One region of the Streptomyces sp. NBC_00223 genome, then DNA from elsewhere that is predicted to be linked to it. Evidence: riboswitches for the same ligand, from Rfam matches in the RefSeq annotation. Region 1 holds a riboswitch; the other holds the start of a gene.

Evidence for each region. A riboswitch is a leader RNA that binds a small molecule or an ion and turns the genes downstream of it on or off. The one in region 1 is predicted to bind thiamine pyrophosphate.
Region 2: another riboswitch for thiamine pyrophosphate. It lies ahead of OHA30_RS27095 (thiamine ABC transporter substrate-binding protein); the one in region 1 lies ahead of thiO (glycine oxidase ThiO).

The regions. Positions count from the first base shown of each region.
Region 1 covers NZ_CP108109.1:1,658,101-1,666,162, forward strand. Annotated here, with positions in the region: gene thiE (thiamine phosphate synthase) at 1-432, opposite strand, end outside; gene OHA30_RS06995 (Rv2175c family DNA-binding protein) at 460-834, opposite strand; gene OHA30_RS07000 (NAD(P)/FAD-dependent oxidoreductase) at 940-2,157, opposite strand; TPP riboswitch at 3,031-3,143, shown strand; gene thiO (glycine oxidase ThiO) at 3,141-4,304, shown strand; gene thiS (sulfur carrier protein ThiS) at 4,301-4,516, shown strand; gene OHA30_RS07015 (thiazole synthase) at 4,520-5,329, shown strand; gene pknB (Stk1 family PASTA domain-containing Ser/Thr kinase) at 5,925-7,913, shown strand; partial or broken gene OHA30_RS07025 (deoxyribonuclease IV) at 7,935-8,062, shown strand, end outside.
Region 2 covers NZ_CP108109.1:6,323,287-6,331,348, forward strand. Annotated here, with positions in the region: gene pyrH (UMP kinase) at 1-464, shown strand, start outside; gene frr (ribosome recycling factor) at 602-1,159, shown strand; gene OHA30_RS27085 (phosphatidate cytidylyltransferase) at 1,305-2,327, shown strand; gene rlmN (23S rRNA (adenine(2503)-C(2))-methyltransferase RlmN) at 2,457-3,563, shown strand; TPP riboswitch at 3,608-3,719, shown strand; gene OHA30_RS27095 (thiamine ABC transporter substrate-binding protein) at 3,712-4,812, shown strand; gene OHA30_RS27100 (ABC transporter permease) at 4,941-6,551, shown strand; gene OHA30_RS27105 (ABC transporter ATP-binding protein) at 6,554-7,594, shown strand; gene OHA30_RS27110 (LOG family protein) at 7,581-8,062, opposite strand, start outside.

The sequences.
Region 1 (8,062 bases):
CGGCTTGGTGGGGGTGGGCCAGACCGGTCCGGTGCAGAAGTAGTCGGCGCCGGGCTCGACGGCGGCCGCGGCCGCCTCCGCCTCGCTGTGGCAGGAGCGGCCGATGAGCACGCCGTCGCCGAGCAGGGCGCGCGCGGCCGGCACCGGCAGATCGCCCTGGCCCAGATGCAGGACGTCCGCGCCGGCCGCGTGCGCCACGTCGGCCCGGTCGTTGACCGCGAGGAGCTTGCCGTGCCGGCGGCAGGCGTCAGCCAGCACGGCCAGCGCGGCAAGCTCCTCACGTGCCTCGATGCCCTTGTGGCGGAGCTGGATGACGTCCACCCCGCCGGCCAGCGCGGCGTCGGCGAAGGCCGCCAGGTCACCGCGCCCGGTGCGGGCGTCGGTGCACAGATACAGCCGGGCGTCGGCGAGCTGGTCGCGGGCGGTGGTCATCGGCTCCCCCTGGGGCGCTGCTGCGGGTTACACGGCGAGTGCCTGCGCGCGGCGCTTCACCTCGGTCCCGCGATTCTCGCGCAGCGCCTGGGCGGGGGTGCCGGGCAGGGTCGGGTCAGCGGTGAAGAGCCACTCCAGCGCCTCCTCGTCCGAGAACCCGTCGTCCTTGAGAACGGTGAGCGTGCCGGACAGACCCTTGAGGATCTTGCCGTCACCGATGAAGTCGCTGGGCACCATGAGCACCCTGTTCTCACCGCGGCGGACCGCGATCAGCTGCCCTTCCTTGATCAGCGGCCGGATCCGGGTGATTTCGAGACCGAGACGCTCGGCGACCTCAGGCAGCGTGAGCCACGAGGGGACGAGAGCGTCGATGTGTGCGTCAACCGACGAGAAAACAGTCACGGGACAAGCGTGCCATCCGCCGCCGACAAGCGCTGCGGCACGACGCCGTCCGGGCGTCGTGCCGGATGTCACATCCGGCCGCCGGCCCGGTCGTCAGGACACCCGTCACTGGCGGACGGCGGACTTGAGCTGTACGGCCGGGTCGGCGGCGAGCGCGGGGTCGAGTACGGCCGCCCGGGCGATCAGTTTGCGGGCCTGGGCCATGTCACGCGGGCGGCCCACCGCGAGCAGCGCCACCAGGGTCTCCCCGCGCAGCCACAGCACCGACCACGCCGGGCTCTCCTGGTCGCCTCGGGCCAGCATCGTGTCGCCCGCCGCGTGGTCCCCGGCGTACTGCACGAAGCGTCCGAACTGCTCGGACCAGAAGTACGGCACCGGGTCGTAGACCTCGTCGCCGCCCAGCAGGTTGGCCGCGGCCGTCCGGGGGCCCTGCATGGCGTTGTCCCAGTGGTGGACGAGCAGCCGGCGGCCGTAGCGGGCCGAGGGGAAGGAGGCGCAGTCGCCGACCGCGTACACATCGGGCGCGGTGGTGCGCAGCCGCTCGTCGGCCAGTACGGCGCCGTCCGGGTCGAGGGTGACCGCCGAGCCCGCGACCCAGCCGTTGGCCGGGCGGGCGCCGATGCCGACGACCACGGCCGCGGCGGGCAGCCGGGTGCCGTCGGCGAGGACCACGGAACCGGGTTCGAGTGCCGCGACCGGGGAGCCCGTGCGCAGGTCCACGCCGGCCTCCTCGTACCAGGCGCGCATGGGCGCGGTGACGGACGCGGGCAGCACCCCGGCGAGCGGCCGGTCGGCGGCCTCCACGACGGTGACCTCACAGCCCGCCTGGCGGGCGGCGGTGGCGAACTCGGCGCCGATCCAGCCCGCGCCGATCACGACGACGTGCAGCCGCCGGTCGAGTACGGGGCGCAGGGCGGCGGCGTCGTCGAGGGTGCGCAGCGGGTAGACGCCGGGCAGGCCGACGGAGCCGGGGAGGGCGACGGCGTAGGCGCCGGTGGCCAGCACGAGGCGGTCGTAGGGGATCCGGCCGGCGGAGGTGACGACCACGTGGTCGTCGGTGTGCAGGGCCTGGGCCCGCACGTCCAGGCGGAGGTCGACGCCCAGGGCGGCGAAGTCGACGTCGAAGCGGGTGTCGACGGGCTCGCCGCCCTCGGCCGCGCCCAGCAGCACGGCCTTGGACAGCGGGGGGCGGTCGTACGGGGGGTGCGGTTCGTCGCCGACCAGGGTGAGGGGGCCGCGCCAGCCTTGGCGGCGCAGCTCGACGGCGGTCTGGACGCCTGCCATGCCGGCGCCGATGATCAGCGCGGTTCGCTCTACGCTCACGGGGTTCACGGTACGCCGTCGCCTCCCGCTGAGGGGTCCCCGACCCCGGCGCGCCCCCGCCTCCGGCGGGGGTACGGGTCCCCGGCGGGCCTGGCGGCCCGCCCCCTGCCCCGGGCCGGCTCGCGCGCCGCTTCCCCGTGGCTCGCCCCCTGCCGGGCGCTTGCCCGCCTCCGGCGGAGGTTGCGGTTGTTCCCGGCCCGCGGGCCGATGTGCGCGCCTGCGGCGCGCCTTGCCCACCCACCCGCCCATTTCGCGCCTGCGGCGCGGTGCCTGTCCGACGCGGAGGTTGCGGTCGTTCCTGCACGCGGGCCCCCGGCGGGGGTACGGGTCCCCCGGCGGGGCGCGCCGCACGTCCGTGCGGGGTGACCCCCTCGTCCCCGGGGCCCCTTCGGGCCTGGGCAGCCCCGCCCCTCGGCTCGCGCGCCGCCGCGCGGGGGCACCACCCCCCGCGGGGGGACGGGCCTCGGCCCGAGAGGCAGGCCGCGCCGACGCGCGGGCACCCGGCGGGCGCGCGTCGTGGCGCGCCGCACGTCCGTGCGGGGTGACCCGCGCCTGGCGGCGCGGGTTGGCTCCCACCCGCACCACCCGTGCGGGTGGGAGTTCGTCTGCGGGTCTCCCTGTGGGGGCGCAGCGCCGTCGGCGAGTGCGGGTTCGTGGGTGGTGGGGCGGGCCGCCGTGGCGCGCCGCACGTCCGTGCGAGGTGCCCGCAGAGGTCGCCTTGTCCGCACGGGCGGGCGCCGCGGCGCCGTCGGCGGCTGCTGGTGCGTGGCGGGCGGGAGACGTGCAGAAGTCGTCCTGTCCGCACAGGCGGGCGCCCCGGCGCCGTCGACGGGTGCGGGTCCGTGGTCGGGGCTTCCCGGTGGGGATAGGGTGCTGGGGTCACGCGGGAGTCCGGGCGTACCGGGCTGAGAGGGCGGCTGGGCGGTCGCCGACCGTACGAACCTGATCCGGGTCATGCCGGCGAAGGGAGAAGCCGAAACCTCATGTGTACTGACCTCACCGCGGACCTGCTCGTCGTGGGCGGCGGGATCATCGGCCTGGTCACCGCCTGGCGGGCGGCCCAACGCGGCCTGACCACCACCGTCGCCGACCCCTCCCCCGGCGGCGGAGCCGCCCGCGTCGCGGCCGGGATGCTGGCCGCCGTCACCGAACTGCAGTACGGCGAGCAGACGTTGCTCGACCTCAACCTCGCCTCGGCCGCGCGCTGGCCCGACTTCACCGCCGAACTCACCGACGCCACCGGCCTCGGCACCGGTTACCGCCCGTGCGGCACCCTGGCCGTCGCGCTGGACGCCGACGACCGCGCGCACCTGCGCGACCTGCACACGTTCCAGACCTCGCTCGGCCTGGAGTCGCAGTGGCTCAGCGGCCGGGACTGCCGCCGTCTCGAACCGATGCTCGCGCCCGGCGTACGCGGCGGCCTGCGGGTGGACGGCGACCACCAGGTCGACCCCCGCAGACTCGCCGCCGCCCTGCTGCGGGCCGCCGAACTCGCCGGGGTGACCTTCCTGCGTACGGCCGTCGCCCGGATCGAGCGCGTGGGCGACCGGGTGACGGGGGCGCGGCTCGCGGACGGTACGACGGTCGCCGCCGGCCGGACCGTACTGGCCGCCGGCAGTGAGAGCGGCCGGATCGCGGGCCTGTCCGACGACGTACTGCCCCCGGTGCGCCCGGTGAAGGGCCAGATCCTGCGGCTGCGGATTCCGCCGGGCCACGCGCCCTTCCTGTCCCGTACGGTACGGGCGGTGGTGCGCGGCAGCCATGTGTACCTGGTGCCGCGGGAGAACGGCGAACTGGTACTGGGCGCGACCAGCGAGGAGTTCGGCTGGGACACCACGGTCACCGCCGGTGGCGTGTACGAACTGCTGCGGGACGCACACGAGTTGCTGCCCGGCATCACCGAACTGCCGCTCACCGAAATGCTCGCGGGCCTGCGCCCGGCCTCCCCCGACAACGCGCCGCTGCTCGGCTCGACCGCGCTGGACGGGCTGTTGCTGGCCACCGGGCACCACCGCAACGGCGTACTGCTCACCCCGATCACGGGTGACGTCATGTCCGAGGTGCTGGCGAGCGGCGAACTCCCGGACTACGCAAGGGCGTTCGCCGTGAGTCGGTTCGCCCCCGTACGGCAGGAGCAGCCGGTATGAGGGCCGACGCGATCACGGTGCTGGTCAACGGGGAGCGGCGGGCGCTGGAGCAGCCGGTCGCGCTCGACGCGCTGGTGGCGACGTTCACGGCCGCGCCCTCCGGGGTGGCGGCCGCGCTCAACGAGACCGTCGTCCCGCGCGGTCGCTGGGCGGCCACGGCCCTCGCCGACGGCGACCGGGTCGAGATCCTCACCGCCGTCCAGGGAGGCTGAGCCATGACCACGGTCACCGCGCACGCCGATCCGCTGCGGATCGGGGACGCCGTCTTCTCGTCCCGGCTCATCATGGGCACCGGCGGGGCGCCGAGCCTTGAGGTGCTCGAACAGGCGCTGGTCGCCTCGGGCACGGAGCTGACCACCGTCGCGATGCGGCGGATCGACCCGCGTACGAAGGGTTCCGTGCTGTCGGTGCTCGACCGGCTCGGCATCCGGGTGCTGCCGAACACGGCGGGGTGCTTCACCGCGGGCGAGGCCGTACTGACCGCGCGGCTGGCGCGGGAGGCGCTGGGCACGGACTGGGTGAAGCTCGAAGTGATCGCCGACGAGCGTACGTTGCTGCCCGATCCGGTCGAACTCCTCGACGCGGCCGAGACATTGGTCGACGACGGGTTCACGGTGCTGCCGTACACCAATGACGATCCGGTGCTGGCACGCAAGTTGGAGGACGTGGGGTGCGCGGCGATCATGCCGCTGGGGTCGCCGATCGGCTCCGGGCTCGGTATCCGGAACCCGCACAACTTCCAGCTCATCACCGAGCGGGCGGGGGTGCCGGTGGTGCTGGACGCGGGGGCGGGTACGGCGTCGGACGCGGCGCTGGCGATGGAGTTGGGGTGTGCGGCGGTGATGCTCGCGTCCGCGGTGACGAGGGCGCAGCGGCCGGTGCTGATGGCTGAGGCGATGCGGGGTGGGGTGGAGGCGGGGCGGCTCGCTTGGCGCGCGGGGCGGATTCCGCGGCGCCACTATGCCGTGCCGTCCTCCCCGGCGGACGGCACGGCCACCCTCGACCCCGAACGCCCGGCGTTCTGACCCTCCCCCACGCCTGCGGCGGGCTTTTCCCCCCACCCACCCGCCCTTTCCCGCGCCCCGGCGCGTCAGCGCGGACCCCGGACGGCGGGCCGGGGCCAGCCCGGCCTCCGCCGGAGGCGGGCAGGGCGCCAGCAGGGGTCGGCCGCACGGCGCCGCGCGAAGCCGCCGCAAGCGAGGCGAAGCGCCGCAGGCGCAAGAACGGCAAGCGCGCGCGGCAAACGCGCCGCAGGCGCGAAAAGGGCGGGCGGGTGGGGGAAACGCGCCGCAGGCGCGAACACCGGCCCGCGGACCGGGAACGACCCCACCCTCCAACGGAGGTGGGCAAGGCGCCAGCAGGGGTCGGCCGCACGGCGCCGCGCGAAAGCCCGCCGCAGGGCAAAGGGCGGGTGGGTGGGGAAAAGCCCGCCGCAGGCGCGCACCGGCCGGGTGCGGAACGGGCTGTCAGGGGCCGGGCGTCGGGGGGTGGGCGCGCGCGGGGTGGGGGGCGCGCGCCGGAGGCGGGGGGTTACGGAAGTGTTCCGGAATGCCACGGCCAGGACACAGTGCGGGCGCGTACCGCCGGATGGCCCACCCCCACCTCGTAGAATCGTCCGTCGTGGACACCACCGTGCAGGACCCGCTCGTCGGGCGGACGCTCGACAAGCGCTACCGCGTCGAGAGCCGTATCGCGGTCGGCGGCATGGCCACGGTCTACCGCGCCGTGGACACCCGGCTCGACCGGGTGCTCGCGCTCAAGGTGATGCACCCGGGCCTCGCCGCGGACACCGGCTTCGTGGAGCGCTTCATCCGCGAGGCGAAGGCCGTCGCGCGCCTCGCGCACCCCAACGTCGTCGGAGTGTTCGACCAGGGCACGGACGGCACGTATGTGTACCTCGCGATGGAGTACGTCGCGGGCTGCACCCTGCGCGACGTGCTGCGCGAGCGCGGCGCGCTCCAGCCCCGCGCGGCCCTCGACATCCTGGAACCCGTGCTCGCCGCGCTCGGCGCCGCGCACCGGGCCGGGCTGATCCACCGCGACATAAAGCCCGAGAACGTGCTGATAGGCGATGACGGCCGGGTCAAGGTCGCCGACTTCGGCCTGGTCAGAGCCGTGGACACACAGACCTCCGCGCACACCGGCACGGTCCTCGGCACCGTCTCCTACCTCGCGCCCGAGCAGATCGAGCACGGCAAGGTCGACCAGCGCACGGACGTGTACGCGTGCGGCGTGATGCTCTACGAGATGCTGACCGGCCGCAAGCCGCGCACCGGCGACACCCCGATGCAGGTCATCTTCCAGGCGCTGAACGAGGACGTGCCCCCGCCCTCCGCCGCCGAGCCCGGCGTCGCCCCGCAGCTGGACGTCCTGGTGGCGAGGGCCGCCTCCCGGGACCCCGCGGGCCGGCCCGCCGACGCGGTGGACCTGCTGGCCGACGTACGGGCGGTACGCGCCGCCCTGACCCCGGCGGAGCTGGACGCGCAGCCGTCCCTCACCGCCCACGCCCTGGCGGCGAAGGCCCCGGCCGGCGTCCTCACGGCCGACGCTCCCGTAACGCCGCCGCCCGCCGACCCCTCCGACGAGGAACCGACCAGCGTCGTACCGCTGCCGGTCGCCGCCCCCGGCGACGAGGCCGTGCTGAACCGTACGAGCCGGCTGCTCCTGCCGCCCGCGCCGCCGGACGAACCACCGGCCGGTCTCCCGGCAACCGCCCCGCGCGGGCGGCCCCGCTCCCGCCGGGGCCCGCTCGCCGTACTCCTCGCGCTGCTCGTCGTCCTCGGCGTCGGCGTGGGCGTCTGGTACATCAGCGACGGGCAGTTCACCCATGTGCCCGGTGTGCTGTCGCTGAGCCAGGCCGACGCGCAGAAAAAGCTCGACAAGGCCGGTCTCGACACCCGGGTGAAGCAGGACTTCTCGCTGACCGTGCCGCGCGGCCGGGTGATCTCCACCGACCCGGCCCCGGGCAAGCGCGTCCGCGGCAACGGCACGGTCACACTGACCGTCTCCAAGGGTCCGCAGCAGGTACGCGTGCCGCGGGTCGACGGCCGGGACCTGGCGACCGCGCGCGAGGAGATCAAGGCCGCGGGCCTGACCCCGGGCACGGTGACACAGGCGTTCAGCGACGGCGTACCGCGCGGCCAGGTGATCTCGACCGACCCGGCGGGCGGCACCGACCGCGCTCCCGGCACGCCGGTCACGATCACCGTCTCGCGCGGCGCCCCCGTCGACGTGCCGGACGTGATCGGCTCCTCGGTGGCCGACGCCCAGCAGGCCCTGGAGGACGCCGGGCTCAAGGTGGTCCTCGCCCCCGGCAAGGTCTACTCGGACGAGGCCGACAAGGACACCGTGGCGGTGGAGTCCCCGGGCGCGGGCGACCGGGCCGGTACGGGCGACACCGTGACGATCACCGTCTCCAAGGGCCAGCAGCAGTTCGACGTGCCCGACGTGACGGGCAAGAGCAAGAACGACGCCAAGCAGATCCTCCAGGACGCGGGCTTCGACGTGCGCGTGATCAGCGTGTTCTTCGGCGACACCGTGTTCAGCCAGTCCCCGGACGGCGGCGGCCAGGCGCCCAAGGGCACCACGATCACCCTCTGGGTGCGCTGACCGATGCCGGTGAACGCACCCATGGGCACCGCGGCACCCGGGAGCGGGCCCGTACGCAATCCCGTCGGCAGCCATGTCCCGGTGGCCGGCGGGCTGGCCGCCAAGGGCCTGGAGTACGCGGCGCGGATCGGCGCGGAGACCGTCCAGGT
Region 2 (8,062 bases), 4.7 Mb from region 1:
TCCTGGAGAAGGAGGGCATCGAGACCCGGGTGCAGACCGCCATCACCATGGGACAGGTCGCCGAGCCGTACATCCCGCTGCGCGCGGTCCGGCATCTGGAGAAGGGCCGCGTCGTGATCTTCGGCGCCGGTATGGGCATGCCCTACTTCTCCACCGACACCACCGCCGCCCAGCGCGCGCTGGAGATCGACGCCGCGGCCATGCTGATGGGCAAGAACGGGGTCGACGGGGTCTACGACTCCGACCCCAAGCACAACCCGGACGCGGTGCGCTTCGACGCCCTTGAGTACAGCGAGGTGATCGCCCGGGACCTGCGGGTCGCCGATCTCACCGCGATCACCCTGTGCCAGGACAACAAGCTGCCGATCCTCGTCTTCGAGCTGCTCGCCGAGGGCAACATCGCGCGGGCGGTCAAGGGTGAGAAGATCGGCACGCTGGTCAACGACCGGGGTACCCGGGAGTAACGGCGGCCGGGGCACCGCGCCCCCGACACGCCCCGCCCGTCCGGTACGGGGATGGACAACAGGCTGCCCGGTCGGACACCGTGCAGGAAGACGCGCGCAGGGACCAGGCTCTGCCTTCCGAAAACCAGGAGCACATGGTGATTGAAGAAACCCTCCTTGAGGCCGAGGAGAAGATGGAGAAGGCCGTCGTCGTCGCCAAGGACGACTTCGCGGCGATCCGTACGGGCCGTGCGCACCCGGCGATGTTCAACAAGATCGTGGCCGAGTACTACGGCGCCATCACCCCGATCAACCAGCTCGCCTCCTTCGCGGTGCCCGAGCCGCGGATGGCCGTGATCACCCCCTTCGACAGCAGCAGCCTGCGCAACATCGAAGAGGCGATCCGCAACTCCGACCTCGGGGTCAACCCGAGCAACGACGGCCGCATCATCCGGGTGGTCTTCCCGCAGCTCACCGAGGAGCGCCGGCGGGACTACATCAAGGTCGCCAAGACCAAGGGCGAGGACGCCAAGATCTCCATCCGCAGCGTCCGCCGCAAGGCCAAGGAGACCCTCGACAAGCTCGTCAAGGACGGCGAGTCCGGCGAGGACGAGGTGCGCCGCGCTGAGAAGGAGCTGGACGACATCACGTCCAAGTACGTGGGCCAGGTCGACGAGCTGCTCAAGCACAAGGAAGCCGAGCTGCTGGAGGTCTGACCGGCCCGCTCCGGCAGCGGGCGGCCTCCGCCCGCGGCCCTGCGGAAGACCGCCCGCGCCCCCCGGCGGCGTGGCCGCGCCCGTATCCACCGGGTCCGCGCCCGTACCACCGGGCGGGTGCGCCTGTGCCCGTACTGCCCCGACCATCCATCCCATCACCGGCCCACCACCCGACGACGACGCGAGGCGAAGCTCCGTGAACGACTCTTCCTGGGGCGCTTCGCCACGCGCCGGGCACGCGGGAGACACCGCATATCCGGCGGGTTCCCCCGCCGAACCCGGGACCAGGAGGAAGACTCCTTCCATGCCGCCACCGCCGCCTTCCCCGGAACCGCAGCCCGCGCCCGCGAAGAAGTCCGCCGGGCGGAATCTGCGGGCCGCGATAGGGGTGGGGGTCGGCCTCGGCGCGATCATCGTCGCGGCGCTCTTCATCGTGAAGGCGGTCTTCGTCGGCGTCGTCGTGGTCGCCGTCGTGATCGGCCTGTGGGAGCTGACCTCGCGGCTGGCCGAGCGCAAGGACATCCACGCGGCGCAGATCCCGCTCACCGTCGGCGGCGCCGGGATGGTCGTCGCCGGATACGTCAGCGGCGCCGACGGGGCCTGGGTGGTCATGGCGCTGACCGCGCTGGCCGTCCTGGTCTGGCGGATGGCCCAGCCGCCGGAGAACTATCTGCGCGACGTCACGGCCGGGATCTTCGCCGCCTTCTACGTCCCCTTCCTCGCCACCTTCGTGGTGATGATGCTCGCCGCGGACGACGGCCCACGCCGGGTCCTGGTCTTCCTGCTGCTCACCGTGATCAGCGACACCGGCGCCTACGCGGTCGGCTGGCGCTTCGGCCGGCACAAGCTCGCGCCGCGGATCAGCCCCGGCAAGACCCGCGAGGGCCTGTTCGGCGCGATCTCCTTCGCCATGGTGGCCGGGGCCCTGCTGATGCAGTACGTCATCGACGACGGCCGCTGGTGGCAGGGCCTGCTGCTGGGCCTCGCCGCCGCCGTCAGCGCCACGCTCGGCGACCTCGGCGAGTCCATGATCAAGCGTGACCTGGGCATCAAGGACATGGGCACGCTGCTGCCCGGCCACGGCGGCATCATGGACCGGCTCGACTCGCTGCTGCCCACGGCCCCGGTGGTCTGGCTGCTGCTGGTCGCCTTCGTCGGCAAGGGCTGAGCGCCCCTTCCCGCCGCCTTCCCGCCGCCGCGACCCCTTCCCGCCGTCGCGCTGCCGGGCTCCCGCACCCGGAAGACCCTGTGGCGCACCCGGAAAACCCTCCGGCAAAAGGGTGAGAGACTGGGACGCATGCCTGCACCCGGTGAACTGACTTTCGCCGTGCCGCGCGGAGTCAAGAAGCCGCCGCGGCACCTCGCCGACCTCTCGCCCGCGGAGCGGAAGGAGGCGGTGGCCGCGCTCGGGGAGAAGCCCTTCCGGGCCAAGCAGCTCTCGCAGCACTACTTCGCCCGCTTCACCGACGACCCGGCCGCCTGGACCGACATCCCGGCGGCGGCCCGCGGCAAGCTCGCCGACGACCTGCTGCCCGAGCTGATGACCGTCGTCCGGCACGCGTCCTGCGACGACGGTGACACCCGCAAGACGCTGTGGCGGCTCTTCGACGGCACGCTCGTCGAGTCCGTGCTGATGCGCTACCCGGACCGGGTGACGATGTGCATCTCGTCACAGGCCGGCTGCGGGATGAACTGCCCCTTCTGCGCGACCGGTCAGGCCGGTCTCGACCGCAATCTGTCGACCGCCGAGATCGTGCACCAGATCGTCGCGGGCATGCGCAGCCTGCGCGACGGCGAGGTGCCCGGGGGCCCGGCCCGGCTGTCGAACATCGTCTTCATGGGCATGGGCGAGCCGCTCGCCAACTACAACCGGGTGATCGGCGCCATCCGCCGGCTGACCGACCCCGAGCCCGACGGCATCGGCCTGTCGCAGCGCGGTATCACCGTCTCCACGGTCGGTCTGGTCCCGGCGATGTACCGGTTCGCCGACGAGGGCTTCAAATGCCGCCTCGCGGTCTCCCTGCACGCGCCCGACGACGAGCTGCGCGACACCCTCGTGCCCGTCAACACCCGCTGGAAGGTCCGCGAGGTCCTGGACGCCGCCTGGCACTACGCCGAGGTCTCCGGCCGCCGTATCTCCATCGAGTACGCGCTGATCCGGGACATCAACGACCAGGCGTGGCGCGCCGACCGGCTGGGCCGGATGCTCAAGAACCACCGGGTGCACGTCAATCTGATCCCGCTCAACCCCACTCCGGGCTCGAAGTGGACGGCCTCCCGCCCCGAGGACGAGCGGGCGTTCGTGGCCGCGCTGGAGGCCCACGGCGTGCCGGTGACCGTACGGGACACCCGCGGCCAGGAGATCGACGGCGCGTGCGGACAGCTGGCTGCGGCGGAACGCTGACCTGCTGCTATCGTGCACGGGTAGTCCGACCTTCACACAAATGAACATTCCGACAGGGGAGCGCCTGAGACGGCGCTGAGAGTGCGGCCCCCGAGGCCGCAGACCCTCGGACCTGATCCGGGTCATACCGGCGTAGGGAGTCAGCCTCATGAACACCATCCGTCGGCGTGCCATCGGCGCGCTCGTCCTGGCCACCGCGGGCGTCACGGCCCTCGCGGGCTGCGGCAGCGACTCCGGGTCGTCCGGGTCTTCCGGCACCAAGGGCGCGAACTCCAAGACGGTCACGCTGGTCAGCCACGACTCCTTCGCGGCGTCCAAGTCCGTGCTCGCGGAGTTCACCAAGGAGACCGGCTACACCGTCAAGGTGCTGCGCGGCGGTGACGCGGGCGCGGCCGTCAACCAGGCGATCCTCACCAAGGGCCACCCCCGCGGCGACGTCTTCTTCGGCGTCGACAACACGCTGCTCTCCCGCGCCCTCGACAACGGCCTGTTCGACCCGTACGAGGCCAAGGGCCTCGACCAGGTGTCCGCCGACGTCCAACTCGACGCGGACAAGCACCGGGTGACCCCGATCGACTCGGGCGACGTCTGCGTCAACTACGACCGCGCGTACTTCGCCGCGCATCACCTCGCGCCGCCGGAGACCTTCGCCGACCTGGTCAAGCCCGAGTACAAGAACATGCTGGTCACCGAGAACGTCGCCACCTCCTCACCGGGCCTGGCCTTCCTGCTCGGCAGCGCGGCCACCTTCGGCGACGACGGATGGCAGGGCTACTGGAAGCAGCTCAAGGCCAACGGCGTCGAGGTGGTGGACGGCTGGGAGCAGGCGTACGACGACCGCTTCTCCGGGTCGTCGGCGGGCAAGAAGGCCAAGGGCGACCGTCCGCTGGTCGTCTCCTACGCTTCCAGCCCGCCCGCCGAGGTGGTCGGCGTCAGCCCCGAACCCGCGCAGTCGCCGGTCGGTGTGTCCACGGGCACCTGCTTCCGGCAGATCGAGTTCGCCGGGCTGCTGCACGGCGCGAAGAACACCGAGGGCGGCAAGGCGCTGATCGACTTCCTGCTGAGCAAGGAGTTCCAGCAGGACATGCCGCTCCAGATGTACGTCGACCCGGTCCGCCGGGACGCCGCCGAGCCGGAGCTGTTCACCAAGTACGGGGCGCGGATCGACCACCCGACGACGCTGGCGCCGGAGAAGATCGCCGCCGAGCGGGACACCTGGGTCAAGGCGTGGAACTCGATCGTCCTGTAATCGCACCGGAAGGGCCGCCGGCACCGCCTGAGCAGCCCGAGCGGCCGACGCCCTCGGCGCGGTCCGCACGTCCGGCCCGCCGAGCGGTCCCGCGTGTCTCGCGCGGGACCGCTGTCCGGCTCGCCCTGATGGCCCTGCCCGCCGCCTTCTTCGCGCTCTTCTTCGCCTACCCGGTCGCCACGATCGTCGGGCGCGGTCTGCGCCAGGACGGCGGCTGGCGGCTCGGCCGGATCGGCGACGTGCTCGGCGACGGCTCGATCAGGCACGTCCTGTGGTTCACCTGCTGGCAGGCGGCCGCCTCCACCGCGCTGACGCTGGCGGTCGCGCTGCCGGGCGCGTATGTCTTCGCGCGTCTGGACTTCCCCGGCAAACGGCTGCTGCGGGCGGTCGTCACCGTGCCGTTCGTGCTGCCGACCGTCGTCGCGGGCTCCGCCTTCCTGGCCCTGCTCGGGCACAACGGCTTCACCGACGCGCTCTTCGGCGTCCGGCTCGACACCTCGGTGTGGGCGATCCTCATCGCCCATGTCTTCTTCAACTACGCGGTCGTCGTCCGTACGGTCGGCGGGCTGTGGGCGCAGCTCGACCCGCGGCAGGAGGAGGCGGCACGGATGCTGGGCGCGAGCCGCTTCGCCGCCTGGCGGCGAGTCGTGCTGCCCGCGCTCGGGCCGTCCGTGGCGGCGGCCGGGCTGATGGTCTTCCTGTTCACCTTCACCTCCTTCGGAGTGATCCAGGTGCTGGGCGGGCCGACGTACTCCACGCTCGAAGTCGAGATCTACCGGCAGACCGCCGAGATGCTGGACCTGCCGACCGCCGCCGTGCTGACGCTGGTGCAACTCGCCGCGGTGGTCGCGATCCTGACCGTGCACGCCTGGACGGTACGGCGCCGCGAGTCGGCGCTGCGGCTGGTGGACGCCGCCCGCACCGCGCACCGGCCGCGCGGAAGGGGTGAGTGGGCGCTGCTCGGCGCGGTGCTCGCCGTGATCGCGCTGCTGATCCTGCTGCCGCTCGGTGTGCTCGCCGCCCGCTCGCTCGACGCGCCCGGCGGCTACGGCTTCGGCTTCTACCGCGCCCTCGGCTCCTCCGGTGACGGCACCTTCCTGGTCGCGCCCCTGGAGACGGTCTGGAACTCGCTGCGGTACGCGGCCGTCGCCACCGTCATCGCCCTCGTGATCGGCGGGCTGGCCGCTGCGGCGCTCACCCGCCGGGCCGGCCGGTTCGTCCGCGGCTTCGACGCGCTGCTGATGCTGCCGCTGGGCACCTCGGCGGTCACCGTCGGCTTCGGCTTCCTGATCACCCTGGACACGCCGCCGCTCGATCTGCGGGACTCCTGGCTGCTGGTGCCGCTCGCCCAGGCGCTGGTCGGCGCGCCCTTCGTGATCCGGGTCATGCTGCCGGTGCTGCGGGCCGTCGACCACCGGCTGCGGGAGTCCGCGGCGGTGCTCGGCGCGTCCCCGGTGAAGGTCTGGCGCGAGGTCGAACTCCCCATCGTCGGGCGGGCGCTGGGCATCGCGGCCGGCTTCGCCTTCGCGGTGTCACTGGGCGAGTTCGGCGCGACCGTCTTCATCGCCCGGCCCGACAGCCCCACCCTCCCGGTCGCCGTCGCCCGGCTGCTGGGCCGGGCCGGGGAGGTCAACTACGGCCAGGCGATGGCCCTGAGCACCATCTTGATGCTGGTCTGCGCCGCGTCGCTGCTGATCCTGGAGAACCTCAGGACCACCGCACCCACCGGGGAGTTCTGACGATGACCACCACGACCGCGCTGCTCGGTATCGAGGCCGCGACCGTACGCTTCGGGGCCAGGACCGCGCTGGACGCCGTCGACCTGGAGGTCGCCGCGCACGAGATCGTCTGTGTGCTCGGGCCCAGCGGCAGCGGCAAGTCCACGCTGCTGCGGGCCGTCGCGGGCCTCCAGCACCTCGACGGCGGGCGGGTGCTGCTGGACGGCGCCGATCAGACGGGGGTGCCCGCACACCGCCGCGGGGTCGGGCTGATGTTCCAGGACCACCAGCTCTTCCCGCAGCGCGACGTCGGCGGCAACGTCGGCTTCGGGCCGCGGATGCGCCGCGAGCCGCGCGACCGGCGCGAGCGCCGGGTCGCCGAACTCCTCGACCTCGTGGGCCTGCCCGGCGCCGGCGGGCGCGCGGTCGCCACGCTCTCCGGCGGCGAGCAGCAGCGGGTCGCGCTGGCCCGCGCGCTCGCCCCCGAGCCGCGGCTGCTGATGCTCGACGAACCCCTCGGACAGCTCGACCGCTCGCTGCGCGAACGGCTCGTCGTCGAACTCCGCCAGCTCTTCCGTCGGTTGGGCACGACCGTGCTGGCCGTCACCCACGACCAGGGCGAGGCGTTCGCGCTCGCCGACCGGGTCGTGGTGATGCGCGACGGGCGGATCGCCCAGTCCGGTACGCCGCTCGATGTCTGGCAGCGGCCCGCGTCGGAGTTCGTCGCGCGCTTCCTCGGCTTCGACAACATCGCCGACGGCGAGGTCAGCGGCGGCACGGCCGTCACGGAGTGGGGCAAGGTGCCGGTGCCCGACGGCACTTCGGAGGGCGTGGTCCGGCTGATGGTCCGCCCCGGCGGCGTACGGCTCGGCCCGCCCGAGGGGGCGCTGCGCTGCGAGGTGGTCGCGCGGACCTTCCGCGGCGGGCATGTCGGCGTACTGCTGCGGCCCGAACGCGGACCCGCGCTGGACGCCGAGTGCGGACTGCGGGACGCGCCGGAGGTGGGAGCGGTGGTCGGCGCGACCTTCGTCCCGCAGGACGTGGTCGTCCTCACGCCGCCGTGAGCCGGGCCAGCGCGCCGGGAACCTCCGTGACGCTGTCCACCAGCGCGATCCGGCCGGCCATCGCCCGGTCCCGCGCCAGCGCTTCGAGCAGCGGCCACACGGGGAGTTCGGTCGTCCAGTGCGCCCGGTCGACCAGCACCAGCGGCACCGGCCCGCCGAGCGAACCGTAGTAGTTCGGCGTCGCCGCGTCGAAGACCTCCTGCACGGTCCCGGCCGCGCCCGGCAGGAACACCACGCCCGCCGTGCAGCGCGAGAGCAGACCGTCCTCGCGGGTGGCGTTCGCGAAGAACTTCGCGATGCCGGAGGCGAAGGCGTTCGACGGCTCCTGGCCGTAGTGCCAGGTGGGCAGCCCGTACGAGGGGCCGCCGTCGGGCCAGCGGTCGCGTACGGCGAAGGCCGTGTCCGCCCAGGCGCTCACCGAGGGGAGGAAGGACGGACTCCCGGCGAGGACGTTCAGCGCCTTGCCGA